DNA from 4 places in the Paenibacillus allorhizosphaerae genome. Region 4 is predicted to be linked to each of the others. Evidence: riboswitches for the same ligand, from Rfam matches in the RefSeq annotation. Region 4 holds a riboswitch; each other region holds the start of a gene.
The links. Region 4 has a riboswitch for cyclic di-GMP ahead of ACFQI7_RS22145 (hypothetical protein). Riboswitches for the same ligand answer to the same signal wherever they lie in the genome.

Region 1: another riboswitch for cyclic di-GMP. It lies ahead of ACFQI7_RS25380 (bifunctional diguanylate cyclase/phosphodiesterase); the one in region 4 lies ahead of ACFQI7_RS22145 (hypothetical protein).
Region 2: another riboswitch for cyclic di-GMP. It lies ahead of ACFQI7_RS27210 (copper amine oxidase N-terminal domain-containing protein); the one in region 4 lies ahead of ACFQI7_RS22145 (hypothetical protein).
Region 3: another riboswitch for cyclic di-GMP. It lies ahead of ACFQI7_RS32660 (PA14 domain-containing protein); the one in region 4 lies ahead of ACFQI7_RS22145 (hypothetical protein).

Annotation. Positions count from the first base shown of each region.
Region 1 is NZ_JBHSRV010000008.1:119,774-127,173, reverse strand. It holds gene ACFQI7_RS25405 (ABC transporter ATP-binding protein) at 133-1,113, shown strand; gene ACFQI7_RS25400 (ABC transporter permease) at 1,110-1,970, shown strand; gene ACFQI7_RS25395 (ABC transporter permease) at 1,967-2,737, shown strand; gene ACFQI7_RS25390 (polyamine ABC transporter substrate-binding protein) at 2,770-3,813, shown strand; gene ACFQI7_RS25385 (Gfo/Idh/MocA family protein) at 4,001-4,987, shown strand; cyclic di-GMP riboswitch class I at 5,111-5,195, shown strand; gene ACFQI7_RS25380 (bifunctional diguanylate cyclase/phosphodiesterase) at 5,345-7,165, shown strand; gene ACFQI7_RS25375 (hypothetical protein) at 7,262-7,400, opposite strand, start outside.
Region 2 is NZ_JBHSRV010000009.1:189,710-197,109, reverse strand. It holds gene ACFQI7_RS27220 (C40 family peptidase) at 1-710, opposite strand, end outside; gene ACFQI7_RS27215 (GNAT family N-acetyltransferase) at 1,145-2,359, shown strand; cyclic di-GMP riboswitch class I at 2,564-2,659, shown strand; gene ACFQI7_RS27210 (copper amine oxidase N-terminal domain-containing protein) at 2,923-4,812, shown strand; gene ACFQI7_RS27205 (copper amine oxidase N-terminal domain-containing protein) at 4,908-5,813, shown strand; gene ACFQI7_RS27200 (hypothetical protein) at 5,918-6,487, opposite strand; gene ACFQI7_RS27195 (LiaF transmembrane domain-containing protein) at 6,740-7,048, shown strand; gene ACFQI7_RS27190 (PspA/IM30 family protein) at 7,097-7,400, shown strand, end outside.
Region 3 is NZ_JBHSRV010000017.1:61,959-69,358, forward strand. It holds gene ACFQI7_RS32660 (PA14 domain-containing protein) at 1-4,593, opposite strand, end outside; cyclic di-GMP riboswitch class I at 4,721-4,811, opposite strand; partial or broken gene ACFQI7_RS37945 (transposase) at 4,946-5,185, opposite strand; partial or broken gene ACFQI7_RS32665 (IS256 family transposase) at 6,285-7,400, shown strand, end outside.
Region 4 is NZ_JBHSRV010000006.1:162,165-169,564, forward strand. It holds gene ACFQI7_RS22125 (glycoside hydrolase family 43 protein) at 1-93, opposite strand, end outside; gene ACFQI7_RS22130 (glycoside hydrolase family 43 protein) at 263-1,735, opposite strand; gene ACFQI7_RS22135 (ArsR/SmtB family transcription factor) at 1,818-2,762, opposite strand; gene ACFQI7_RS22140 (DUF2935 domain-containing protein) at 2,978-3,790, opposite strand; gene ACFQI7_RS22145 (hypothetical protein) at 3,894-4,193, opposite strand; cyclic di-GMP riboswitch class I at 4,288-4,377, opposite strand; gene ACFQI7_RS22150 (MDR family MFS transporter) at 4,478-5,674, opposite strand; gene ACFQI7_RS22155 (DUF1450 domain-containing protein) at 5,906-6,130, opposite strand; gene ACFQI7_RS22160 (HesB/IscA family protein) at 6,170-6,472, opposite strand; gene ACFQI7_RS22165 (hypothetical protein) at 6,525-6,737, shown strand; gene ytvI (sporulation integral membrane protein YtvI) at 6,793-7,400, shown strand, end outside.

The DNA.
Region 1 (7,400 bases), on a different contig from region 4:
AGCGACACTAAATTTTTTTTTGAAAGCATAGAGGAAAACCGAAAACCGCGATGAATATAATACCGAATGAACCATATATTGGGCGGCCGATGATTTGAGGTCTGCATCGATGACGCGAGAGGGGGGAAGACGATGCTCGAATTGACGAAGCTGTCAAAAATTTACGATGACCAGTCCGCCGTAACCGATGTTTCCCTGCGGATCGAACCCGGGGAATTCGTTACGATGTTGGGGCCGAGCGGCTGCGGCAAGACGACGCTGCTCCGTATGCTGGCCGGGCTGGTGCAGCCGAGTTCGGGATCGATTGTTTTGGAAGGCCGGGATATTACGCTGCTGCCGCCTTACAAACGCGATTTGAACATGGTGTTTCAACAATACGCCCTGTTTCCACATTTGACGGTGGAGGACAACATCCTGTTCGGGCTCCGGATGAAGAAAGTGCCGGCGGAGGAACAGCGAAAACGGCTGCTGCAGGTGGTGGAGCTGACCCGCCTGACCGGTCTGGAGCGGCGCAAGCCTCATCAGCTTTCCGGCGGACAGCAGCAGCGCGTGGCCGTTGCGCGGGCGATCGTAAACCGGCCGAAGGTGCTTCTGCTCGACGAGCCGCTTGCGGCGCTCGATCTTCAGCTGCGGAAAAACTTGCAGCATGAGCTGAAGCAGTTGCAGAAGCGGCTCGGCATTACGTTTATTTATGTCACGCATGATCAGGAAGAGGCGATGACGTTATCCGACCGTATTGTCGTCATGAACGGGGGCGTCTGCGAGCAGGTAGGAGCTCCGCGCGACATATACGCCCATCCGGCGAGTTTGTTCGTCGCGTCCTTTATAGGCGAAAACAATACGCTGCAGGAGCAGGGGAGGACATACGCGGTCAGGCCCGACAAAGTGAAGTTGGTTCCGCTGCGGGACAAACCGCATCCCGAAGGCCACAGAACCGGCATGATCGAAGATATGGCCGACACCGGCAGTCTGCTCAAGCTGTATGTGCGGCCGGATGGCGGCGGCCCAAACTTGCTTGTGTATAGATACGGCGATGAAGTGCAAGGCTGGCGCACAGGGCAAAAGGTAGCCTACGGCTGGGCTTCACGGGATGAGGTGGTGCTGGCCCGGTGAACAAAGGCGGATGGTTGACCGTTCCCGCCGTCGCGTGGCTGGGGCTTTTTTTTGCTGTTCCCGTACTCGGGATCGGTGCGTTGTCTTTTATGGGCAGGGATAGCTACGGCCGGATCGTTTACTCCTTTACCGCGGAGAATTACATACGCGCGCTCGATCCGATTTATGTACAAATCGTAGGGGAGACGCTGCTGCTCGCGATCGTTACGACGGTGCTGTGCGCCTTGATCGGCTACCCGTTCGCGTATGCGATGACGCAGTTTCAGCGGAAATGGCAAAACGTGCTGCTGCTGCTCATTCTCGTTCCATTTTGGATCAACATGCTTGTCCGCTCGTTCGCGTGGGTCATTTTATTGCGTTCGCAAGGGGTGATCAACACGCTGCTGGAGCGCTTGGGGTGGATCGGCGAGCCGCTGCAGCTGCTGTACAACAAAGAAGCCGTGTTTCTGGGAATGGTGTACACGCTGCTGCCGTTCGTTATATTACCCGTCTATGTGACGCTGGAGAAGATCGATAAGTCATGGCTTGAAGCCGCTTCCGATCTGGGTGCGGCCCCGCGCCGCGCGTTCTGGGCGGTCGTATGGCCGATGTCGCTGCCCGGGGTGTTCACCGGCTGCATGCTGGTGTTCGTCAGCTCGATCGGCATGTTCGTTATTCCCGATATTATGGGAGGGGCCAAATCCCAACTGCTCGGGAACGTCATCCAGAACCAGTTCTTGTCTGCAAGAGACTGGCCGTTCGGTGCGGCTTTATCGGTGTATCTAATCATTCTGTCGCTGGCGGCCATCGGCGTCATGCAGTCGTGGGTCAGCCGATTGACCGGAGCCGGCGGAGCGAAGCGGGGTGGGACGATGTGACCGGAAATCACCGGCGATGGTCCGTGTATATATGGGCCGTACTTGCTTTTTTGTACGTGCCGATTGCGGTCGTGATGCTGTACTCCTTTAATGATTCGCGGGTGAATGCGGTGTGGCAAGGCTGGACGTGGAAGTGGTATGCGTCGCTCTTTACGAACGAACGGGTGATCGAAGCGCTGCTGAACAGTCTGCTCGTCGGTTTCGTATCTACCTTCATCGCTACCGCGCTTGGAACCGGAGCGGCGCTCGGGCTCGAGCGGTACCGGATGAAGGGCGAACAAGCGGCTCGCGCGCTGCTGCTGCTCCCGGTCGTCGTGCCGGACATCGTGATGGGCATCTCGCTGCTCGGCATGTTCAGCCAGCTGCTCATTCCGCTCGGAGCCGGGACGATGATCATTGCGCATGTGACGTTCAGCTTGTCGTTCGTGTACGCCGTCGTCTCCGCGCGGCTGCAAGGAACGAGCAGCGTATACGAAGAAGCGGCCAGCGATCTCGGGGCCGGGCCGTGGCAGACGTTCCGGCATGTGACGCTGCCGGTCATTATGCCCGCGATTGCCGCGGGGGCGCTGCTTGCCTTTACTTTATCGCTCGATGATTTCATGATCAGCTTCTTCGTGTCCGGTCCGGGCTCGACGACGCTGCCGCTCTACATTTACGGTTTGGTGAAAAGGGGGATTTCCCCCGAAATCAATGCGTTGTGTACGCTGCTGATTGCGTTTACGATAGGCTCCGTCACCCTTGCGGAACGAATCCGGCGGAGATCATAATATTTTAGTCCAAGGAAAGGGGTCTTCATGCGATGAAACGTTACGCAAGTTTGCTGGTCTGCCTGCTGCTCGCGCTCACCGTATTTTCCGGCTGTTCTTTAAAGGAGGAGCTGCGCATTTACAGCTGGGCGGACAATTTCGACGAGGAAGTATTGAAAGAGTTTGAGAAAAAATTTAACGTCAAAGTGCGCTACGATACGTTTTCGAACAACGAAGAACTGCTTGCGAAGCTGCAGGCAGGGGGTTCCAAGTACGACCTGATCCAGCCTTCCGATTACATGGTGGCGACGATGATCAAGCTCGGGCTGCTCGAAGAGCTGAATAAGGACAATATCCCCAATGCGAAAAACATCGCCGCGAACATGCAAAACCTGCCCTTCGATCCCGGCAACAAGTATTCGCTGGTTTACACGTCGGGCGTAACCGGCATCGCATACAACAAAAAGTTCGTCAAAGATCCGGTTCAAAGCTGGGCCGATCTGTGGAAGCCGCAGTATAAAGGCAAAGTCATCCTGCTGGACGACCAAAAGGAAGTCATCGGCATGGGGCTGAAAAAGAACGGGTTCTCCAACAGCACGAAAGATGAAAAGCAGCTGCAAGCGGCCGTTGCCGATCTGAAAAATTTGCTGCCGAACGTGCTCGCCTTCGATACCGATAACATCAAGCAAAAATTTATCGCCGAGGAAGCTTGGATCGGTACGGTCTGGTCCGGAGATGCGGCCAAAATCGTCAGCGAAGGAAAAAACATCGATCTCGGATTCGTCGTTCCGAAGGAGGGCGCGCTCATCTTCGCGGATAATTACGCGATCCCGAAAGGGGCGAAAAATAAGTCGCTCGCCGAAAAATTCATCAACTACATGTTCGAGCCGGAAGTGAGCGCCAAAAACTACGAGTCGATCGGCTACAGCGATCCGAACGAGAAAGCGCAAGCGCTGCACAGCAAAGAATTCCGCAGCATCCCGATGCTGAACTTGACCGCCGATCAGCTCAAGCAAACGGAGTGGATCAAGGACACCGGCGAGCAGGCTAAAGTATACGACCGCTTGTGGACCGAGTTGAAAGCGGGCAAAAAGTAACCGAACGCAGGCACAAGCGCTGGCAGCTATTTGCGTCGGTGCATCATAGCACAGCAACCGAACTGTCGGAATGGGGAAGCGAAAGCTTCTTCGTTCCGACATGAAAAACATCTCTTCGTTTGGTAAAGTGAGAGTATTCCGCTGCCATACAAGGGGTGTTTTTCAATTTAGAGATGGGGGATTGCCAATGATACGGTTTGGGGTTATCGGAACGAACTGGATTACTGAGAAATTTATTGAAGCGGCTCGCGAGTCGGAACACTTTGCACTGACCGCCGTCTACTCGCGCACGGAGGAGAAGGCTCGCGCATTCGGGGAGGCATGGGATATTCCGCACCGTTTTACGGATCTGGAGCGCATGGCAGAAAGTCATGAGCTGGACGCCGTATATATCGCCAGCCCTAACGCTTTTCATGCGAAGCAGGCGATCATCTGCATGAATCGCGGGAAGCACGTACTGTGTGAAAAACCGTTCGCTTCCAATGCACGCGAAGTGCAGGACATGATCGCGGCTGCCGTAAACAACCGTGTTCTGCTCATGGAGGCTTTAAAGTCTACGACGGTTCCCCAGTTTCAGGCGATCCGCGACCACTTGCCGAAAATCGGACGCGTGCGGCGCTATGTTGCGAGCTATTGCAAATATTCGTCCCGGTACGACGCTTACAAGCAAGGAAAAGTACTGAACGCGTTCAATCCAGAATTATCCAACGGCTCCTTGATGGATCTCGGAATTTATTGCATTTATCCTATGGCGGCTTTGTTCGGGAAACCGGAGCGGATTCAGGCGAGCGGCATCCTTCTGGACTCCGGAGTGGACGGGGAAGGAAGTCTGATTCTAAAGTACCGGGACATGGAGGCCGTCGTCATGCACTCGAAAATTTCAAATTCAGATTTGCCTGCCGAAATCCAGGGTGAGGAAGGAACGATGGTGATCGATAAAATCAATGATCCGGGCCATGTCCATATTCGCTATAAAGACGGAAGGGTCGAGAGTGTAGTGGAACCAGACACTACCAACGCAATGTCGCATGAGGTGAGGGAATTTATCGGGTTACTGCAAAAAGGCTGCGTCGAATCTACTATGAACTCTCATGCCGTCTCCTTGACGGCGATGGAAATCATGGATGAGGCGAGAAAGCAAATCGGCCTGCGGTTTCCGGCGGATCCGGCATAAGAGGAGCAAAAAAACGCAAAATTTTATATTTACTGTCGAATTATGTAAGTGTATAATAAGTGATGCATATGAATCTAAGCGACTAGGTCAATATAACTACTGATCGTTTCTTTGAAATGTTCTAACGACAAAGGGCAAACCCATTGAAAAGTGGGGACGCAAAGCTGCGGGTCTAAAGCGGGATCGCTACGACAGCCGGGTTGCCGAATTAGGAAGGGATCGCTACGATCAAATCCAGTCTTATTCGGACTGGATTTTTTTTATTTCTCGTGGGAGGGATATTGACGAAAAGCAGACCGATGACGAAGGATCGTCAGCGATGAACATCCAAATAAACGGACAGGAGGATGCCGACTCATGATAAAGGGCCACCAAGAAGTATTGGAAATGATGGTGAACGGACGGCCTTTATCCGACATATTACATAAGCTGATCAGAATCGTAGAAACGATATTTGCAGACAAGATTTGTTCCATTCATCTGGTGGATGAAACCGGGGAGATGCTGCAGCTGGCCGCCGCACCGAGTCTGCCGGGTGAATACAGCCGATCCATCGACGTTGTGAAGATCGGCCCGGGAAGAGGGGCGTGCGGATCGGCGGCATGGCACAAAAAAACGGTGATCGTATCGAATTTATGGTCCGATCCCGCCTGCCGTCCGTGGAGGGATATAGCGCGACGGCTCGACATAAGGTCCTGCTGGTCGTTGCCGGTATTATCCGCGTCGAATAAGGTGCTTGGCACATTCGCCGTATACTCCAGACACGTGTGTACGCCGAACAAAGAAAATGTAAAAGTGGTCGAGATGCTGTCATTTTTGCTCGGAGAAATTATAGAGAAATATCATGCCGGCCTAAAGATGGAACGTCTTGCCTATCTGGATCCTTTGACCAGCCTTCCCAACCGGCGTTATTTCATTGAACGGCTGGAGCAGGCATTGACGGCGGCTGAGTCGGAGCGTTCCAAAGTCGGCGTCCTTTTTTTGGGATTGGACTGGTTTAAACCGATCAACGATACGTTCGGCCATGAAATGGGAGATCGGGTATTGCAGGTCGTTTCCCGTAAAATCCGGGAGGCACTGCCGCAAACGAAGGTGCTCGCTCGAATGGACGGGGACGAATTTGCGGTGCTCTCCCGGATCGACCGAATAGAAGAGGCGGAGTTGCTTTGCAAACAGCTGCTGCGCATTATGGAAGAACCGCTTTATTACGCCGGGCATTTGTTCCACATCAGCGCGAGCATCGGGATCAGCCTGTTTCCGGACCATGGCGGCCGGGCGGAGGATTTAATTCAACATGCGGATATCGCGATGTGTCAGGTTAAATCAAGGGGCAAAAAGGATTACGGTTTGTACGAGCCGAAAATGAGCGAAAAAATATATAAAAATTTCATGATGGTCAGCGACTTCAACCGCGCGCTCAGGGAAAATGAATTCGTGCTGCATTACCAACCCCGGTATCATACGGGGACGAGTAAAATTCAATGCGTCGAGGCGTTGATCCGCTGGGATCATCCGGAGAGCGGCACCATCTCTCCGCTCGAATTTATACCGCTTGCGGAGGAGACCGGCTTTATTATTCCACTCGGCAAATGGGTGTTAAGAGAGGCTTGCCGGCAAAACAAAGCTTGGCAGGACCAAGGATTGCCCCCGGTGCGCGTCGCGGTCAATTGTTCGTCCAGACAGCTGCAGCAGGATGATTTCATTCCGATGATCAAGGAAGTGATCGCACAAACCCGTCTGAGCCCGGAATGGCTGGAGATTGAAATAACGGAAAGCGGCTTGATGCGGTCGGAACATACGAACATCGTGAAATTGCGGGAACTTCGCAGCTTGGGCATCCATATTTCGATCGACGATTTCGGGACAGGCTACTCTTCTTTGAATTATTTGATGCAGTTCGATGTACATGCGCTCAAAATCGATCGGCGATTCGTCCAGCAAATACCGAATGCGGTCATAGCGAATACGATCATTTCCTTATGCCGCAGCCTGGGACTCAATGTCATTGCCGAGGGAGTGGAAACGGTCGAGCAGTACGAATATCTCAGACGGTACGGCTGCGATGAGGTGCAGGGCTTTTTATTCGGCAAGCCGCTCCCGGCCAAGACATTCGAAATGCTGCTTCGTAAGAATGAGATTCTTGTACGGAATACGTCTATCAACGCGGTTCAAAGTTAAATTCAAATTTTTTCCAAAATTGGCTCTAATCATGTGAAAACCCTTGAAGGGTCAAGGGTTTTCTTCCACCATTATGCAGCTATGTAGGACGAAAACTTATGCCTCAATGCCGCATTTTTTAACAAGCGTAGGCCAGTAAAGCATGAACAGCGTCTTCCACTTGTCCTCGGGTAAAGCATGAATCCAATTGGCGATCTGATCCAACCCCATGTCGTGCAGCTTGTGCATAACCAAT
Region 2 (7,400 bases), on a different contig from region 4:
CTTGTGCTGACATAGCCGATGACACCGTTGCGATCTTGAACGTTGTACCAGAAATCGTTCGCCTTATTGAGCACGAGCACTTGCTCGCCTTTTTGCAAGTAGCGAATTCTGTCGGCATCCGTGGACGTGCCGGTCCGGAACGATACGGAGCTGACGATGGTCGCGTTCGGAGGCGATTGAAAGAGCGGTTCTTCCTGCTCCTGCGGATCCTCGAACATGGTGCTTATGTATTCGGAGCTCGTACTGACATAGCCGACGACGTCGTTTTTATCTTGCACTTTGTACCAGTAGGCGTTTACTTTCTCCAATATAAGGATGCGCTCGCCGTCTTGGATATATCGAATGCGGGAGGCGTCCGTGGACGGCCCGGTTCGGAATGAAACGGACTTGATGATCTCTCCGTTCGGCTCGGCCGGAACCTTGACATTCGTCAGCTGAATGTAAGTTGGCGAAGAGGAGACATATCCGACTTGGCCGGAGGCATCTTTGACTTGGAGCCAATTGTCATTATAAGTACTGACGATATCCAGCATTTCACCCGCCTGCAAAAAACGGATGCGTGCGCCGGAGGTGGAGGGCTGCTCGCGGAAGTTGACGGATTGGATCACCTTCACTTTTTCGGTGTCGTAGGAAAAGGCAAATGCATGATATGGAATGACCGCTAGCGATACAGCGGCGCTCATCACGAGTGCGATAAGCTTTTTTTTCATTGGCGGAAGCCTCCTGTTGTTGATAAATCTACCTTTCTACCGATAATGATAGCATACGGACGAATCAAGAAAGAGTGGGAAAATATGGGTAATCCCGGATGAATAAATAATGGATGCATGCCCTAAGTACTAAAAAATATCCCTATTAATTTAATTGTTAAATAATCCAGATACCACGGAATTATATTTATGTTGTAATCTATTAGAAGCAAGTACAATGGGATCTTGTTGATTTGATGTTTTGACGCAATATGAGTCTCAGGACACGGACATAAAGACTGCGAGTGAATTGATTTCGCCCCTTGAGAATAAGTGAAATGTTACTTAAGGATTCGTTTTGCGCTAAGGCCGTTTCGATGGTCGCGCGTGGTAATTTTTACGCCGCTTTGGTACAATCGACGAAGAAACTGATGAGGATGGAGGGGGGAACGGCCATGAGCCATTTGCAGCAACAAGAAGTGAACGAGGCGGCATCCGTAGAAATCAGGCCGATTCCGGAGGAGCATTTTCCGGATACATTAAATCTTTGGTCGTTCGCTTTTCAGATGACGTACACTCCGGAAGATATTGAGCGTCGTAAATTGGATATGCGCGATTACGAGCTTTTGGGTGCCTATGTGGAAGACCGGCTTGCCGCGGCTATGAACATTTTGGATCTGAAGACGTGGATCCAGGGAAAAGCGTTCGACATGGGCGGCATTGCCAGTGTGGCGACATGGCCCGAATACCGGCGCGGCGGTCTGGTCAAGAGGCTGCTCGATAATGCGCTGCACTCCATGCGGGACAAGGGACAAACGGTTTCGTTCCTGCATCCGTTTCAATTCGGCTTTTACCGGAGATTCGGCTGGGAGACATACGCAGAGTACAAAACATATGAAATCCCCACCGCGCTTATGCCGAAACTGTCACCGCAACCGGGCCGGATCGTTCGTTCATCGCCAGACGCAGGCTTGCTGAATCCGTTGTATGAAGCCTATGCCTCCCGGTATAACGGCAGTTTGGTTCGAAGCGAGAAATGGTGGAAGGACCGCATATTCGGTAGGAGACAGGGAGAGATTGCCGTTTATTACGATGAAGCGGGACAGCCGGGCGGCTACGTGCATTATCAGGTGAAGGACCGGGTATGCACGGTGCATGAGCTTGTAGCGCTGCATCACGGAGCCCGGCTCGCCTTATGGCGTTTTCTGGCCGATCACGACTCAATGATCGATAAGTTGAAGCTGAACGCGCCTGCGGATGACCGGCTGCCGTTCTTATTGGATAATCCGCGGATCAAACAAGAGCTGGTACCGTATTTCATGGCGCGAATCGTGGATGTCTCCGGATTTTTGGAGAAATATCCTTTCGTCTCCGGAGTGGAAGACTGCGTACGTTTGGAAATCAATGATGCCCAAGCGGCATGGAACAACGGCACGTTTCTGTTGAAAATCGATGAATCCGGAACCGCCAAAGTAGAAACGGGGGGACCGGAGACTGGGGAACATCCTGTGCTCAGCTGCGACATTCAGACGCTGACGGCGATGATGCTGAGCTACCAAAGGCCGGCGTTCCTGCATGAAATCGGCAGACTGCAGGGGCAAGAGGATGCGCTCGACGCGTTAGAACGGCTGATTCCTTGCCGGCAAACGTATTTGCCGGACTTCTTTTAAGCGGCGACATAATTATGTTTTAACCCTCGCTCGATCTGCATCCAGATGCCGGGGGTTTTTTGTTTACTAGTTTCCTGATATTTATTTTTCTGTTTAGAACAAACTATATGAAATATTTTGCCAATTGAAGCAGGATATTGTTTCAATGTGTCGAATTCATAGGTCTACATACCTATGATATAGGACTGTCAGAGAACAAGTGAACTGAAACAACGGCAAACCTCTCGAAAGGGTGGGACGCAAAGCCACGGGCCTAAACTCCAAGAATCGTATCTGGGGTACGGTAGCCGGGTTGCCAGGATTGGCTTGTTTTTTTGCTGCTTATTTTTAGCAACAATTATCCGTGAACCTCACGTACAGCAACTACGATAAGCATACCGACTTGTTTTTGCCAGAGGGACTAGATCCGCAAACGATCAAAGGATGCTATGCACTAAAGCGAGGAGCGTGAAATGGGAACGATGGAAATACGATGGTTTCGAAGGCTCGGTATATTTGGCTTAATAGCAATGGTTTTGACTAGCGGTGCAGTCCCTGCAAGTGCGGAGGGGGCAGGCACTCGCTTGACTTCTGAATCGGATCAGGTGCTGCCCATGCAGCTGTATCATGCGGGAGGTGCGTCGGTGAAACAGCAGCCAGTCTTCCGCTCCAACGGCGAATACGAGTGGAAGTGGATGAATCGAGGGAATGCCGCCGGGCAAAGAAATTTGCTTTCGGATGGAAACGGAACGTTCTACTACTATGATTACAGCAATATCATTCATGCGATCGGTCCGAATAATGAACTCAAGTGGATGTCGGTGCCACTGAAAAATGAGATCGTAAGCATGTGGTTAACCAATAATGGCAATATCATCGTTCGGGCGCAAGTCACGAAATCGACTGTTCACGTGATCGGAAAAGACGAAATACCGGCAAAATCCGATCATGTGCTTCTTTTGAATCGGGATGGTCAGACGCTTCTGGATATTACGTTAATCAACCCGAATGATAATTTTTTATTTTCGATTAATGACCATAACCGGATTGTTCTTTTGACCTTGGAAGGTATTGTAAGTTACGATTTATATGGACATAAACAATGGACTTACAGAGACGAGATCAAAATCAGCAAGGACAAGCTGGGACAAATTTTTACTAATGTAATGAGTTTTGAACTTAAAGCCGGCGGTATGGTAACGCTGTTGACTCGGGAAGGGCAATATATCACGATCGATTCGAAAGGACAACGGGTGTCTGCCGTTAAGGCTGTCCAAAAAACTATAAAAATTGGCGGAACAAATTACATCATGCTGCAAGGCGAAGACGGATTGTATTGGCAAGGGGACAAGCGTTTGACCGAAGAGGAGTTTAGAGCTGAGATTGAAAACCGGCCCCCAAGACCGAAACAGACAGTGCGTACCGTTGTATGGTCCGGTAGAAGCTATTCGAACACATCGGAGGACAATGCTCTGGTCGCCAAGGATCAGGAAGGGAATATATTGTGGACATATTTTACTCCCGATTCACAGTACGGATATCCCACGAATATCGTTTGTAACGAAAACGGAGACGTATATTTTACCGATTTCGGCGGCAATATCTACGGGTTGGATGCTCAGGGGAACGAATTGTTCCGTTTAATTCGCAATAACAAGAGCCTGACCTCAAGCGAACTTGCGGTGACGCCGGACGGCGGGTTACTTGGGAGAACCGGTGAGATCGGAATGTTCCGCATTGGGAAGCGAAGTATCGGGGTGTCGGTCAATGGCGAATCCGTATCGTTTGAACAACAACCGCTGCTGATGAACGGTACGACGATGGTGCCTTTTAGGCCGGTGTTTGAGAAGCTTGGGTTGCACGTGGACTGGAACGAGACTACCCGAACGATCCAAGGGTCGAAAGAGGGGATGGATATTCGGCTGGAGTTGGGTCAAACCGAGGTGACAGTCAATGGAGAGCGTACGGTGTTATCCGCTGCTCCGGAAATCATCAACGGTACGACATACGTTCCGCTACGATTTGTAGGCGAGGCATTGAAGCTTCAAGTGGAGTGGGATGGTATGAACCGGGAAGTGCGAATCGGTTCCCCTGACCAATTGGCGAAACAGGCTGTCGTTCGTTTCATGAAGCATGTAGAACAAGGCGATGATTTTAAAGCAACGGCTGATTTAAGCGACTCAAGCCAATCGATTAATGAGCGTGTGCCAGCACTGGCCCCGTTTTTTAAACGAAAGCAATGGATGAGCGATATTCAATCGATGACCGCCGTTGAAAGTAGTGAAGATACGATCATCGTGAACACGATTCAACGGGATCGGAGCTACAATTTTGAAGAAATACGCGAACAAGTTCAGAATCACTGGTATCAAGTCAAGCGGACCCCGGACGGACAGTGGAAACTGGAGGACGCGGATCTTTTTCAACGCGAAACGATATTTCAGGAGGAACATGAACATGAACATGAAAAGTAAGGATCACGGAAAATCCTTTTTCGATGGATTTAAAGAATGGAGAAAGTTCGATTCGAGCGGTAACTTAAAACGACGAGCAAAGGAATGAGATAAATATGTTCAAAAAACTGTTATCTGTTTTATTAACCGTAAATCTAGTATTTTTTATTATCTTACCTACCGCGTTTGCGGAACAATCGGATCCGGGAATTATACTTTATCTGGATGGAACTAAGATCACGTTTGATGAAAAACCGCAAATCGCGGGTGGGACTACTTTAGTCCAAGTCGCCCCTATTTTCAAATCATTAGGCTTAGAAGTTGAATGGGATCGTGAAACTGAAACCGTTACGGGAAAAACAAAAGATATAAACATTCAGCTTACGATTGGGGAAGCGGAAGCGACGGTCAATGGTGAAAAAAGGAAGCTAGATGCCGCTGCTTGCATAATCAATGGTTATACATTTGTTCCCTTGCGTTTTATAGGCGAATCCACCGGCAGCAACGTCACTTGGGATGAAAAAAGCTCAACTGTTTTTATAACAAGGCCGATTGCCGAGAGTTTCGTGAAAGACCTAAATTTAGACATAAATAAAGAAATGACAAAAGAGGAAGTTAGGAAACAAGAGAAATCCCACTTTATTTACCAAGACCAAAGCGGTCTATTATTTGAGCGAAGTATTAACGGACAAAAAACGTTGTTGTCGTATGATTTTAAAGATAACCAATTGCAGAGCGCAATGTACACAATTTCTGAAAAATATATAAAACATATATCTTATGTTAACGAATATGATCATATAAAAGATATGCTTACCGAGCATTACGGACCTTCCGATTTCGAGTCTGCAAAATGGAACAATGACTTATATCGGAAGGATAAAGGCCAGTGGGAACAGGCGGTAGCTCTGAATCATGTCCGTTTTACTACGTACTGGGACACACGAACCGTGAGTGTCATGTTAACGCTTGATAATTATAAATCCAATAAATCGATAACTCTATATATCAAGTGCAAGTAGGAAAGAGAGCAATTTCGATCTTTCATTGGAATCCGTTGATTAAAACAAAGGAGCGACGCGGCTCCTTTGTTTTAATTTGTTACCGTCACAGGGAAAGTGTACCCCTAAGGTTTCACGGAATCACTAAGCCGCGTATCCGGCGCCGGATTCGGCTCCTTCTTCGGTCGTGCCAGCAGCCAGTGCATCAGATCGTATTTTTCCAGAAACGGCTTGATCGTTTTTAAGTTTCCTTCATATATATACGTTTGATCCTCAGTGCTGAACGCCAGCAGCTGGGGATTTTGTTTTTTTTCGGACGGTATGATGAGGAATAAATCCCTGCACTGAAACGACAGCCCCGCCTGCGAGACGGACAGCGCCGGTTCGAACGGAATGCGGATAATAATCCCGGTATCGTAGCCGATTTTCGCTTTTGGCGAAATCGTTTTGGCCTGCTTCAGCCAGCCTTCCGCTTCCTGGCGTATAGCCGCAGAATTCGGAATCGCTCCGACGACTTTCTCCTGTCTGACATCATAGATGAGTACGGGTTTTTCGGCTTGTTCCGCAGCCGGTTTTTGGTCGGGCGAAACAAAAGCGAAGGCAGGTACAGGCAAAGCAACGACAGCAATCAGGCTTAATGCAGCAAAGAGGCGCATCCATACCGGCAAACGCCGCAGCGACAGCGTACTTTTCATAAGGCACCATCCTTCGAGAGGTAATGTTACCTTAGTATAGCCTTCTTTCAACGTCGCATGCACCGGGGTGGAAGGGCGCTTTTGCGCAGGATTGGACACGGCTTTCTCGCGCTTCTTGCCCATAGGCTAGGGGCTACTAGACTTAGGTCCAGTTCGAAAAACCGCCGCAGGTCCGTTTTGTAAAAGCGCGATTGGGCCTAAAATGAAGACATGAACAAACGATAACTAAGCGAAAGGCGGTGACTACATACAATGAAAATGAATCGACACAAGGGACTGGCGGTTCTGTTGATTTTCTTCGGCGGCTTGATCCTCTTGAACAAGTTGGGCGTGCATACAGGGCATCTATTCGGTCACATCGCGGGGTGGTTATTCCCGGCGGCAATGGTAGGCCTCGGGTATTTGGGGCTCGTTAATGGAAGAAGAACGATCGGTTGGGTGCTGATTGTCATCGGCGGTCTAATTCTGCTGGGGAAACTGTCCGGATTAATCGGGATCGCGATTGCGGTCGGGCTGATCGTATTCGGAATCTCCATGCTTCGCAATAGATCGTTCTTGTAAACAACGAGCAATCGAGCAAAATCTTAAGCAAAGGTGGTTGAAGAGAGCATGAGTCTAGGCAAACGATTCCGCGACATAACGGTAGCAACCTTTAATGAAATGTTGGAGAATGCCGAAGATCCGGTACGTATGATCGATAAATATTTGGCCGCGCAATCCGAACAGATTCGCGAGTCCGAAAGGCTGCTGCAGCAGTGCCTGTCCCACGCAGCATCGCTTCGCCAGCAATACAGCTCGGCGGAACAGCTGAAGGAACGCCGGGAGCAGCAAGCCATGCTTGCGCTAAAGGCGGGGGAAGAGGAGGTGGCGCGCATCGCTCTGCAGGAAAAGATGCAGCAGGAAGAAAAAGCGG
Region 3 (7,400 bases), on a different contig from region 4:
CGTTGATTTGCTTAAAGCCTCGCTCCATTCGCCTACGGATTCGGACGCTCTCGCCCGGACTCTGTATACATGCCAGGAGTACGGCGAAAGACCCGTATGCGTATAACTTGTGCCGGTTCCTGCATCAACGACTTCTCCGTCGATAAACAAATCGTATCCTTCAGCTCCGGCAACCACATTCCATCGAACCGATATCGATGAGACGGTGACGGAATCAACCGCCAGCTCCGTTGTACCTAGCATCGTCTTTGCAGTCACAACGGAGCTCCAATCACCCGCTCCGCCAGCACTTTGTGTCCTGACGCGATATTGATGCGTAGTATATGGAGCAAGGTCCCTATGCTCAAACATTGGGGTTGGACCCGTTTGGACAAGACTTCCGTCCGCTTCTACCTCATAACCGCTTACTCCGGCAATGGGGTCCCAAGTTAGTGTAATCGTTCGACCGGTGGTCGAAGCGTGTACGTTTGTTGGAGCGGATAGCCGTGTAATCTTGGTTATCTTCTCGCTCCAGCGCCCTGTAGCTTTAGCGGTTATTGCGCGAACCCGGTATGTATGCTCGGAATTCGACACAAGCCCCGCGTGTACGTACGCATTCATCGTTCCGGTCGAAATTACAGCTCCATCCACTTCTATGTCATATCCTGTGGCACCTTGTACCTGATCCCATGCTACTTGAATGCTTAGCGTATCAGCTGTGGCGTGAAATCCGGTCGGGATCGCCGGGAGCGTGGTCAGCTCGATCGATGGACTCCATGGACTGGTGCCTTCCGCGTTTTTCGATCTTACGCTATAACGGTGCGTCTCATTGGGCTGCAGTCCGTTATGGATATATTTTGCGCTATCCACAGCCTGAATCGTCGTTCCGTCGATTTGAAGCTCATATCCAGTGGCTCCGGCAACGGCATCCCAGTATAGCTGAATGGAGGTTTCCGTCGCCTCCCCATGCAGATTCGCAGGAGTCCCCGTTAGCGTAGACTTTGCAATGACAGAACTCCATTTGCCAACACCGCTGCTATTTTTCGCTCTGATTTTATAAACATGCTGCGTATTCGGGTTCAGATCCGTCTCCTGGTAGCTGGTTACATTCCCGTTATCTATAATCGTTCCGGCTGTCTCGATGTCGTAACCGGTAGCCCCTCTTACGGGCAGCCATTCCACCGTCACAGAAGTGCTTATAGCTGTGGCTATAATGCCCTCGGGCAATCCGGGCAACGTCCATTTCCTGCCCCATTCCGACCAATCCCCGATTCGATATGCCGTTTTGGCTCTGACCCGGTAGCTATGTTCGGTGCCTGAAAGAAGCGGCTCGTGAAGATAGGTTGTGCGGCTGTCATTGTTTACGATTACTCCGTCTACTTCAATGTCGTAACCGGTAGCCCCATATACGGTATCCCACGATACATCGAGTGTAGTTTCCGTTGGTGTAATCTCCAGGATAGTCGTGCGCCCGAGTTTTGTAATTTCGGATACGGAAGAGCTCCATTCGCCAATAACCATTCCGTTCGTTGCCCTTATTCGGTAATTATGCAACGTTCCAGGCATAACCTCTTGGTGCACGAAGTTCGGATCAATCACACTGACAACGGTGGTTCCGTCGATCTCCACATCATATCCGGCGGCATAAGAGACAGGGTTCCATTGAACCGTGACGGTCGTTTCCGTAGAAGAAGTACCGACCTGTTGTGGTACGCCGATTGGATACAAAAGTGATTTCGGTACGACGCCCAGTGGTTGTGATGCGCTCTTCCAAGATAATTGGACACGTGAAGTACCGTTTGTCTCGCGGTATTCAAGCCGTATATCGTATCGTTTCCCGGCTTCGAATGGGATGGCCACCTGCTTAACGCTAGAATTATGTGCCTCCCAATCATCAATTATTAGATTTTCGTTAACCCAGAGCCTCGCTCCCCCGTGCGCTTCGGTGATAAGCGTATAGGTTTCAGAATAGAGCGGTTCGATCTGTCCGGTCCATCTTACAGAGAATTCGTCACCTCGAACGCCGGGGGCAGGAGAATTATGATTCCAATCAAATTCGACTTGACTATCAACACGGGTATGCTTTAGGTCTGTCAACGTTGTCTGTTCAAAATATTCTCCTTTCAGCCCCGTCCCATGCCCCGCTTCCGGTAAAGTCGATTTATAGATGACCGGACTCCAAGGTCTCGGCCCTCCAGGCAGAGTGGCTCTCACTCTATAACTATGTCCTGTATTCGGCTCCAATTGATAGTGGGTAAAGACGGTTTCCGTTACATTTGCAATGACTGTATTATCCGCTTCGATCTCGTAGTTCAAGGCCCCGGGAACTCTGTCCCAAGATAGGGTTATGCTTCTCGCCGTACTGGCAGCCTTCAGGTTCGTCGGTACTTCAGACTGAACAGTGAGGCTAATGAGGCTTGTCCAATCGCCTACTCCTTGTTCATTTCTAGCGCGTACCCTGTATGAATGCGTAGTATCGGCCATTAAATCGGCATGCTCGTATTTCGTGGCTGTCCCAAGATCGATGATACTCCCATCCACCTCAAGCTCGTATCCTAGAGCACCGGGTACAGTATCCCAAGTTACGGTTACTGTCCGATCGATTGCGTTCGCTTGAAAATTGGCAGGGACACCGCCTCGCGTTATTGCGTTCAAAACAGGGCTCCAATCTCCCGTAATTTCAGGAACTTTCGCCCGCACGCGATATGTATGAGTTGAATTGGCGGCAAGCGGCTGGTGAACATAAGTTAATCCCGAAGTGATATCGACAATCTGTCCGTCTACCTCGACGTCATATCCTGCCGCTCCCGGAACTGCATCCCATGTTATCGTAATGGACTTACTGTTAGACGAGTACTGCACATTCGTCGGAACCCCGGGAATAAAGGGTGGATACAGCTGACTTTTTGGAATAACTTCTTTAAGTTGACTCGGGCTGGACCATAGCAGCGTGATTTTGGCGGCTCCCTGGTTATCTTTGTATTCCAGCTTAATGTCGTACAATTGTCCGGCAGTAAAAGAAATTACAGTACTGTCTTTTACCATCCCGTGACCGTCCCAATTATCGATCAACAATTGTTGGCCCACCCACAAACGAACCCCGCCATGTGCTTCTGTATATAAAGTGTACTTTTCCGAATATTTCGGTTGTATTTTTCCGCTCCATCGTATAGTAAAAGCACTCTTGTCCAAAGCCGGATCAGGAGAATGTCCTCCCCAATTGAAGTTCACTTGGTCATCCAGTCGTATAATCTTTCGATCGGAGAAATCGTCGCTGTTAAAATATTCTGCCCTAAGCCCACTACCCTGTCCGGGTGTCGAAACCATTGGGGGTATAATGACCGTTAAAAATATTGACCAATCGTTATTTTTAGCACGTACCCTGTATGAATGCGTAGTATTAGGCTTCAAATCGACATGCTCGTATTTCGTGGCTGTCCCAAGATCGATGATACTTCCATCCACCTCAAGCTCGTATCCTAAAGCACCGGGTACAGAGTCCCAAGTTACGGTCACTACCCGATCGACTGCATTCGCTTGAAAATTGGCAGGGACAATACCTCGTGTTGTTGCGTTCACAATAGGGCTCCAATCTCCCGTAATTTCAGGAACTTTCGCCCGCACGCGATAGGAATGTGTTGATTTCGCGGCAAGGGGTTGATGCACATAGATTAATCCCGATGCGTTATCAACAATCTGTCCGTCTACCTCGACGTCATATCCTGTCACTCCCGGAACTGCGTCCCATGTTATTGTAATGGAGCTGCTATTGGATGAGTACTGCACATTCGTTGGAACACCAGGAACAATGGGTGGATATAGCTGGCTCTTTGGAATAACTTCTTTTGGTTGACTCGTGCTGGACCATAGCAGCGTGATTTTGGCGGCTCCCTGGTTATCTTTATATTCCAGCTTGATGTCGTATAATTGTCCGGCAGTTAAAGATATTACGGCACTGTCTTTTATCATCCCCTGACCGTCCCAATTATCGATCAGCAATTGTTGGCCCACCCACATACGAACCCCACCATGTGCTTCTGTATATAAGGTGTACTTTTCTGAATATTTCGGTTGTATTTTTCCGCTCCATCGTATAGTAAAAGCACCCTTGTCCAATGCCGGATCAGGAGAATGTCCTCCCCAATTGAAGTCCACTTGGTCATCCAGTCGTATAATCTTTCGATCGGAGAAATCGTCGCTGTTAAAATATTCTGCTCTGAGCCCACTGCCCTGCTGGGATGTAGGCCCCAATGGCATAACTGCTGACGTCGTGACATACAGAGGATCACTTTTAGCAGATGTATTGCCCGATTGGTCCGCCGCCAAAACCTCATATTTGTATGCAGTTCCCGAAGTTAGCCCCGAGTCGACGTAGTATACTTTTCCCGTTTGGTAAACATTGTTTCCTACTGTAGCGATCTGCAGATTGTTACGGTATACCGCATAAGTCACAACACCTTGATTATCTGCAGCGATATTCCAATTTAATGTAACTGAGCTGCCTGTAACTTGTGACGCATACAAATTTTGCGGAGCGGAAGGAGGAATTGTATCCGCTGATCCATTTGCGTGAACATAGTTCTGTTTGCCCAAACCCGGCAGTGCCAACGGCACTATAAGTTGGAACAACAGAAGCAACGACAAACAAGCAGAGATATTACACAACCACTTTACTTTTTTCAATAATAACAACTGTTATCTTCTCCCTTTTCTAAAATTAAACAGCAAAAAACAAGCCAATCCTGGCAACCCGGCTACCGTACTCCTGAACTCAGAGTTTAGGCCCGTGGCTTTGCGTCCCTCCCTTTCGGCGAGGTTTGCCTTTTTTCAGTTCACTTGTTTTCTAGAAAAAATCCTAAGTCTTGGGTATTCAGTCCTAATTGATTCGACAAATCAAAACAATATCCTTCTTTATTTGGCAAAATTATTTATTTATTTTTACGTTAGATTATACGGGGGGGAGGGTGCCGGCGAGGCCGATGGGCAGATACGGACCGTATTTCAGATCCGAATGCCACAGACGATTGTGGTAACGTTATTGAAACCTACGAGCGGCGACTCCAGATTCGGCGTACATGCGCATATGTCGCGTACTGTAACCGCGCTGGGCTAATCTCTCCTAAAGGGTGTTGCGCTTGATTTCGCCGGGCTGGATGCGACCTTCCCATTCGAAAATCTGAATGATCTGCGCAACGCTGCGACCCGGCTTTTACAACATATAGCTCTTGACGGATGGTATGTCTAGGAAAGACATTATTTTGGATATACGGTCTGAGATTGGTCATGAGTACGAGAGCCTGCAACTAGATTTGGTTTCTCACAGCAGGAACTGTTCTCCTATTGAAGGGGTTTAGAATCGTACATTTGCTGGAATTGATCGGTGGGGGGCGTAATATGTATGACTCAAAAATTCCTCAGTAAAGAATGAGGTGCCGCGGCACCTCATTTCCTCTTATGTATAATCTTTACTTTAAGTAGCTATAATAATCATGTTAAGCGGTTTTATTTTAGGGTAGGGACCACATGTACTCTTTTCGAATTCGTGTGGTTTCTCTGTATGCGGGTCAAAAAACGAGATTTATAGAAACTGTTATAGTCTGCTGAATCCTTGGTTTTACTGGTTTTTTGGCTTTCGTATTACGTTCACTTAGGCTCGTTTTGTTAGTTTAGGAGAGGTTTTTTCACCAGTTTTACACCAACATATCACCAGTTTTACACCAAATTTTTTACAGCAATATTACACTGGTATTTACACCATATTTAACACCAATAGTACCAAAAAAGGCTCATTACTGGACACATGTTCCCAGAGAAATATGTATGGGTTCATGTGAAGGAGATAGGTTTACACCATGATCATACATGCACCCAAAGAGGATATATGTTGTTAAAAACCGCGAAATACATACACCTCAATGTAAATCCATGTTAATTTCGGGTGAAATACTAACACCAATTTTTACCGCCCTCCCAATTAATTCCTTGTTCACGGAGCTGCTGCACGTAGATTTAACAAGGGCCTAAACGACTTTCGTTACCCTTTTCCACACCAATTTTAATTGGTGACAAATGGGTGCATGTAGTTTGGTTCGAACATCATGCTTGCAACTGTGCGGCTAAGTCTTACCGGATACGCTTAAACTCAAGACGAGGTTTAGAAAAACCCACTAACTCATGCGCTGTTCTTACGACTTATATTAAACTCCGCGAGTCTGTAAAATAGTTTGTGTAAACTCCCAAATCTATTAAAATGGAAATAGATGAAAGGTTGGGGAGAACAGATGGGACTCTGGACGAAATAGCAATTGCGAGCATTTATTAAGGAAAATAACTTGGTAACAGCCCAAGATGCACAGAATGCCTTGAAGGACTCATTTGCAGAGACGCTGCAGGAAATGCTAGAGGCCGAGATGGATACGCATCTAGGCTATACAAAACATGACACGAAGACGAAAACAACCACGAACAGCCGGAACGGTAAAAGCAAGAAAACGGTCACCAGCGAATACGGCGAACAAGAAATTGCAGTGCCTCGCGACCGTTTGGGCGAATTTGAGCCGCTGGTAGTTAAGAAGCATCAATCCAATGTAACCGGGATCGAAGATCAAAATCGTAGCCTTGTACGCTAAGGGGGTGAGCACTCGGGAGATCCAGGATCACTTGCAGAATATCTACGGCATCGAGGTCTCTCCAACTCTGATCTCCAATGTCACGAACAAGATCGTTCATTAAAGAATGGCAAAATAGGCCGCTACAAGGCGTGTACGCGGTGGTGTTTCTGGATGCGATTCACTTTAAAGTGAAGCAGGATGGAGCGATTATCAACAAGGCAGCCTACATGGTCATCGGCATCGATTTGGATGGGAACGAAGATGTACTGGGCATGTGGATCGGAGAAAAAGAATCGGCCAAGTTCTGGCTCAGTGTGCTCAACGAACTGAAAAACCGCGGTGTTCAAGACATTCTGATCACCTGCGTGGACAACCTGACCGGCTTTCCCAGGCCATCGCGGCCTGCTATCCTCAAACGGAGATTCAGAAATGTATTATCCATCAGATTCGCAATTCGACCCGCTATGTATCATACAAAGATTTGAAAAAGGTCACGACTGATTAAAAACGATTTACAAGGCTGCAACCGAAGAAGCAGCCCTCGTCGAATTGGACCGGTTTGAAGAAATCTGGGGAGCCAAGTATCCACTGATCATACAATCCTGGCGTAAGAACTGGGATGAGTTGGCGACATTTTTCAAGTATCCGCCTGAGATCCGTAAGCTCATTTATACAACGAACATCATTGAAAGCTACCACCGGCAACTGCGGAAAGTAACCAAAGGCAAGAGCATTTTTCCTGGCGACGATGGATGTCACACTCAAGTGGACAGGACGTGTCCAAAACTGGGGGCAAATGCTGCTTCAGCT
Region 4 (7,400 bases):
GTAGTAATACGTTCCGTCCTTGAATATCATCCAAGGGTCCGCTCCGCCATCTTTGATCGGATTGGCAAATGTGCCCATGTCCTTCTCCTTCATGACAACTGCCTCCCACCGGTAATTTTTTATGCCTCGTGAGCTTGATTGCAGCGATATATACGGGGTGTAATCGTTTATGACTTGATCTCGTCTATAAAAATTTTATCGTTTCCCGTTATTGCACATCAATCATTTTTTTCAATTATTATCGCACTAAAACAACTTATTTTTATTTTCCCATAACGATAATCTCAGACATTCCGGTTTCCGTACCGTCCAGCAGCGTTTGATCGATGATCAGCTTGATGGTGTTCACCTTTTTCCTGTCGACGGTAACGATCGCGGCAGCACCGGGTTCTTTGGGAAACGTGACCGGGATGGGCGATTTGTCATGATCTACGTATAATTTTCCCGACATCAGGCCTCTGCGCACTTCCGAACTGTCATACAGCAGCACATCGGAAATTTCCTTAGCTTTGCTCCATTCCAGCATGACCCAAGCGCCGTCCGTCTCCCCTTCGGTTACCCATTCGCCCGTTCCGTCCTTGACCGCCATCGCATACATGCCGTCTTTGATGTTATCGGCCGGAAACGCCTTCTTCCCGGAGCTGGCCGTTACCCTCGCCTCCGCCGCGATATTGCTCCAATCCGTCGTACCGGACGGCATCGGCTGCTTCGTCATCGTCGGTCCGTTCACATATAACGTCCCGTCTGGCCCGAATCCCATTCGGTCCATGTTCATTTGCCTCGGCGCCCCGCCTTTGGCCGGATCGATATGCGAATGGTAGACGATGAACCATTCTTTCCCGTCAGGCGAAGTCGTTACGCTATGATGTCCCGTGCCCGACACTTCTTTATAAGACGCGCTTAAAATCGGGTTATTCGCATACTTCGTAAAAGGACCCGTCGCCTGCCTGGACGTGGCATAACCGACGGCGTACGCTTTACCGCAATAGCAATTGGCCGAATACATCAAATAATACGTCCCGTTTCGTTTGAGGACGTAGCTTCCTTCGTTCCAACGCATTTTGCCGCTCTGGACCTCCCAGGACTGCTCCGGTTTCAACAGCAGCTTCGGCTCCCCTTTGACCGAAAGCAGATCAGATGCGAGTTCCGCCACATAAATATGGCTCTCTTTGCGGTCTCCGACATCGAAGAGCGTTTTCGTGAAATACATAAAGATTTTGCCGTCATCGTCCTTGAAAATGAACGGATCGATGGTGCCGAATCCAAAGTCGAACAGCGGCTTCTCGGAAGGATGCTTGAACGGCCTTTTCGGGGAATCGCTAACCGCAACCGATAATTTGGGGATGCCGTCCGAAGCGGCTGCCGAAAAAAACATATAATACTTGCCGTCCCGTTCGATCACCTCCGGCGCCCAAAACTTCGTGCTCGCCCATTTCAGCTCCTTGCCGCTAAGGGCAACGCCTTCCTTATTCCAGTGGACAAGATCGCGCGAGGAATACGCCTCGAACTTGCTGCCGCCGGTCGGATAAGCATAATACGTTCCGTCCGAAGCCTTTAAAATGCTTGGGTCCGGCGCGTTTTTGAGCAGCGGATTTTGATAATAAGCCGGCGCTGGCGATCCCTTGACCTCCTGAACGGGCGGAGCAGGCTCCGTCAAGCTGCAGCCTCCCATCCATAAGAGCGGAATGGACACAATGACACTAAACAAGCGGCTTGCCCTAGCTTTTGCAGTCATGTTCACCCTGAACCCCACCATTCAACAATATTCGTTTAATTTCAACAAATGTTAAACTAATAAAGTGAAAAAAACCTAATCCTCACGAGGAATAGGACTCTCTTTTTTTCGGTTCATAATCCATGCGAAGCAAAATATCTTGATCGTAGTTGCCGAATCTGCGGCCGAACAAATTGATTCCCCCTTGATTGACCGCGTCCGGCTTAATCCCGATGCATAAGGAGAAAGAATGCTTCCCGTCGATGTCCAAATCGCCCACCGTAAGGTTCGATACCTGGCTGCCGTCGATGAACGTGCCTTCCGTCGTGACTTTCCACTTCTTCAACACGCCGTACTGCGTTACGTGCGTCTCCCACCAAGCCGGAGTCAAGAGGCCCCGCTCCCCGCCGAAATCGCCCGGACTCATCCAGGTGCCGAGCTCGATCCCGTTAATCCATACCGTTATATCGGAAGGATAATCTTTGTTGTGCAGCGGCGCTTCCGAGCACAGCTCCATGGACACCTCAATTCCGGTGAGCCGGCTGTTGAAAGGGATTTTGTTCGGGAACCGGTACTCCACAAAACCTTGCCGGAACCATAAGATTTGCGCGTTCACTTTGTCCGGCTCGTAAAAGCTCCGCGGATCGTCGTAAAAACCGATCAGTCCCGTTTCGGAAGCAAGACCGCAGGTCGGGATAATATCGCAGTCGACGTAGTGGCCGATCGGCATGCTAATATATTGATAATTCGCCGGGTCCACTTTTTCCGTTTTCCCGAAATCGACAATCATGCGGTCGTACAGCGCCGAGCATACTTTTTGCGACCCGCGGATGCCCGGGATCAATTCCGTGCGGATCAGCTTCGCCTCCTCCAGCTTTTTCACATTGACTGTCGCGGTGGAAGCCGGTAAATCAAACATTTCGGCAATTTCGTTGACGTTAATCCTTTTTTTCTGTATCGCTTTAAAAATTTCAATGCGCAGCTCGGAAGAGAGCGCTTTTGCAATTTCAGCCAATTCATCGATGTTGACAGACAATACTTGTGACATGTAGGGCAGTCCCTTCCAGTTTCTATACATTCGTTCTTATAGTAATCATATAATTTATGAATACATGAAGTAAAGACAATACTTTTACCGTGATATACGCGCATGAAAAAAAACGCTGCTGTGAACAGTACCCCAATTGTTAGACACACCTTAGCAATTGGAGGTGCAGTTCACTGCAGCAGTCGGCTTTTTCGCTTCTTGAATCGTTTCAAAATTTATTCCGTACGCGGCTTTGTCGGGTCGCAATTCGGCGAGTTCAGCTCCGTGACCTGCGACAGCTTCGTTAAATAGTAGCATTCTTCCCGGGCCATGTGGTCCGCCATCAGCGGCGTCAGCGTACCGAGCGCTTCCCGCGTCAAACGGAGCTCTTCCAGCTCCCGTAAAAATTGCTGGAACAAAGCCATCTCCAGCTCCACTTCCTTATTGAAACGGGACAGCGCAGGAAACTTGCGAATATTCGCTCTCATATAGCCGGCGAGCTCGACCGCCTTCACATAAAATTCGCGAAATTCGCGGTCAAACGTCCGAGCCGTCTTCATAAGCCGGCTTTCCGCCATATCGAGCTCGCCCGCAATCGAAGCGGCATGGCCGAAAGCGTCCTGGAGCCACAGCAAATGATGATGAATATCCTCGTAGACGGGCGCCGGCTGCCCGGATAGCAAGCTTCCCAACACCCGCATGTATTCTTCTAGTTCATTTACCATATGGCTGAGAAACGACGGTGACAGATGAAGCCTGATCTTACCTGTCAAATGACGGTGCAGCAGATAAAGCTTGAACGCTCGGAGCTGCTGCGTCCATGAAGCCGCATCGCGCGTAAGCTCGCTTACTTTCTCGACCTGTTCCTCTTCCCGCACCCGCATCAGCAACTGATCGAACGCTTGAACGAAGCTGCCGGCCCGCGCGATTTCTTCCCGTTCCTCCGGTGAAAGCCCGTCTTTGATAAAACGGGAATGATCCCCCAATATTTGCAGCCAAAACCGGTGCTCGAACAGAGCGGATTGCACGAAATCGGGATGGTAGGTCACGAATGATCCCTCCTTGTTTGGCGATTCCCCATACTTTGACAAAAGCATCGTATGCACAGGAGCCCAAACAGGTGCCTACTCCATCCACGATTTCCATTCAAGTTTAGGCGTTGCGGACGGCCATCGTCCGGCAACCCAAATAGTCGTACAGCGACATAAACACGTTGCTGTCCGCTTCGCACCGTAAGGAAAGCTTCACTTCGCCGCACCAATAAAAATTAATGATGTGCTGATGACGTCCCGCTACCATTTCCACATCCCAGCATGACGACATGAGCTCATACACTTCGCGGTTAATGAACAGCTTCGGCCCTTCGGATGACGAGTACACACCGATCAAATCGGAGCCGATCTTCGTGTAAAAGCCTTTCCGGGTCATAATATTCCAGCCCTTTTCCGACATCCTTGTCAAACGCTCCTCTCTGAAACAAAAAAGACTCTTCCGTCGCAGGACTGCAGTAACGGGAGTCCGTCTATGGTTACGTCATCACCGTTCCTTCGACAACTGGCTGGCATGGCTTCAATCATCGCTTTAGCCCCTGTAGTTTTGCGTCCTCGGACTTTCGTCCGGGTTGCCCTTATCGAGACCGAAATCGAAATTTGTCTCATTATGATTCTTCTTACATATAAAGAATAAAAGATTAGACCTAGGGATAACATGATCCTTTATTCTCATTTCAACCGAATTTAACAGGTCTTTCGAACTATTTCATGGAGACGGTGGCCTTTCCAGTAAAAGAAAGTACCGAATACGGTCACGACGGCAAGCAAGAAAAACAGCCGGTTTCCGCCCCAATTCGACAAAAGGTAGCCGCCGATCAGCGGTCCGATAAAGTGCCCGATATTAGAAAATGATTGCGCACCGAAATAAGTCCCCCGCATCCCTTCAGGCGCGAGCCGGTCGATCAACACGTTCGCCGCCGGATAATTTAAGATCTCGCCGAGCGTAAACAGAAACATCGAAATCATGAAAGCCGTCCAACTGTGCGACAGAGCGTACCCGATATCGCCGAGCGCGAACATGACGTTTCCTGTTACGATCGCAACGATCGGCGCTCTGCGTTCCGACCACCTGGAGATCGGCGCCTGCAGCAGCACGACGATAACGGCGTTCAAACTCATAAGCAGCGCGAACAGGGCTGCTCCTTTCGCCACGCTTTGCTCTACGTATTGCGACAGCGTGACCGTCATCTGCGAGTAGCCGATTGCCCCGATGATCCCCCCACCAATGTACAAGCGGAATACGCGATCGCTGACGATAATCCGCCACGCCGAACGGACCGTCACGTTCTTGCGCTGTTCGCCTTCAATCGTGCGTATCCCGAATTTACGAAGGAAAGTGTACAATATCGCCGAATAGATGAAATAAATAAAGCCGGTCACGAGAAACGGGAGCCATGCTTCGAACACGCCTACATAGGCGCCGAGCAGCGGGCCTACGGCTACCCCGACATTAATAGCGATATAGCGCATCGAAAATACTTTGAGCCGCTTTTCCTTTTCCGTCACATCCGCCATGAGCGCCTGGGATACCGGTTCATAGAGCGATCGGCATAGCCCGTTCAGCATATTGAGCAGCATGAACGCCAACGTCGCCTTCGCAAAAGCAAATCCGGTGAACACAACGACCCAGCCGAGCAATGCGGTCATCATGATCGCTTTGCGCCCTACCCGGTCCGACAAGGCGCCGCCCACGAATCCGCCAACCGTACCCGCCAGCGAGCCGAGCCCGATAAACGCGCCGATCAGCAGCGGACTTAATTGGGATTCGCGGGACAAATAGATCGCAAGGAAGGGCATGCTCATCGATGAGGCCATCCGGGCCATAACCGTACCGACCAACAGCAGATGAACGATCGGATGGTATTGCTTCAGAAACGGCATCAGACGTCCGGAGCCGTAATTTCTAAGTTGTGCCAGCACGGAGCAAATCCCCTTATTATACCAATGGTTAATTAAATAGAATTATATTATACAAGATGAAACCGCTCTTGCCCATAGATGGATGCAATATTGCCTCCGCTTCGTTTCAACCATTTTGATCCACACAAAAACAGGACTGTTTGACCCCTATTCGGGTCAAACAGTCCTGCACGGCCGGCAAACCGGTATTGGTTATTTTTTTACGTATTTCTGCACTTTCTCGATGACTTCATCTTCCGTCGGTGCGGTGACATACCGTCCGTTAATAAAGATGAATGCGAATCGCGAGCACGGACCGCAGTACGATTTGCAGCCGACTTTGATCTCGGCGTCGGGCGCCATCTTTTGCAGCTTAGGCAGCGTCGTTTTCATTTTCATGTGCTTGCACTTGTCGCAAACACGAATATCGTTGGCCATGCGTATGTTCCTTTCCTTGAAGAGCTAGCCGATCGGCTCTTAGTGGTCGCCGTGGTTGCCCTTGCTCGGATTGGTAATCGCAAAGCCTTCTTCCGGGACATAAAAATAATCGATGCGGATGCCGTCAAGCAGCGGTTGATCCTTCTCCAGAATGACATCGATGTTTTTATCGGTCGATACGATCTCATCTTTGTCCGTCGGCGTGTCGAGACTCATCCCATAGTGGGCATGATCTCCATGCTGATGCGTAATATAGACGCGGAGTTTGAGAGACTTGTCCTCTTCTTGCTCCAGCTCTTCCAAAATTTTTTTTGCCGCATTGCGCGAAATTTTACAGTTCATCGGGTACATCTCCTACCGCTTGTGTTTTAATCCATTGTATAGAAAGCTGCGCATGAAAGCAATACCTGATGCCGCTCTGCTGCGGCGGAGCTTGTTGCTATCGGGCTCTCAATCCTATAAAATGGAAGGTACGAGCCGCACGGCTGGCCACTGCAAGAAACCGGCGTCCGTTATCGGAACGCTTGACCGACACGCCCGCTTCAGCGGGTATGCGCCTTCTCCTGCAATGAGACAGGCCCTGTCCAGAGCGTTCATGCTGCAATAAATCAAACTGAGGGTGCCTTCAAGGTGCTCCGGTACTAAGATGCCGAGGTGGAAGGATGCTCTCCTTTTATAAAAAATATTACAAAACGATCTTCGATATCGCGCTGCTCGTTGTGACGGTATATCTGTTCATGTTTTTATTCAGTCACCTGTACCGGATCGCGACGCCGATCTTCTGGGCGTTCATCATCTATATGATTATCGAGCCGCTTGCCCGTTTCCTGCACCGGAGGGGGCTGAAAAAATCGATCGCCTCGGCAGTCGCTACGATTGTGTTCATTCTAGTCATCCTTGGCCTCATTACGGGAGCGGGCGCCATCTTTACGACGCAAATTATCAGCTTGAAGGATAAGCTGCCGGATTATGCCGCCGTGCTCGAAAAGCAGATCGTGCAGCGTACCGACCAGTTGAACGACCGGTTCGGTTCACTGCCTACACAGCTGGAGCTGCTGGACAAGCTCAAAGAATATTCGGCCGAAATTACCAAGAAAGCGACGGAAATCGTCCGCGACTTCCTGACAGCTACCTTCAATGCAATCACGTCCATCTCGACCATCGTCGTTAACTTTGTCATCGGCGTTGTGCTCGCTTACTTCCTCAGCGCCGAGATCGAATCATGGAAGAAGACGGCGAACGAGAAGACGCCCCGTACGTTCAAAACCGC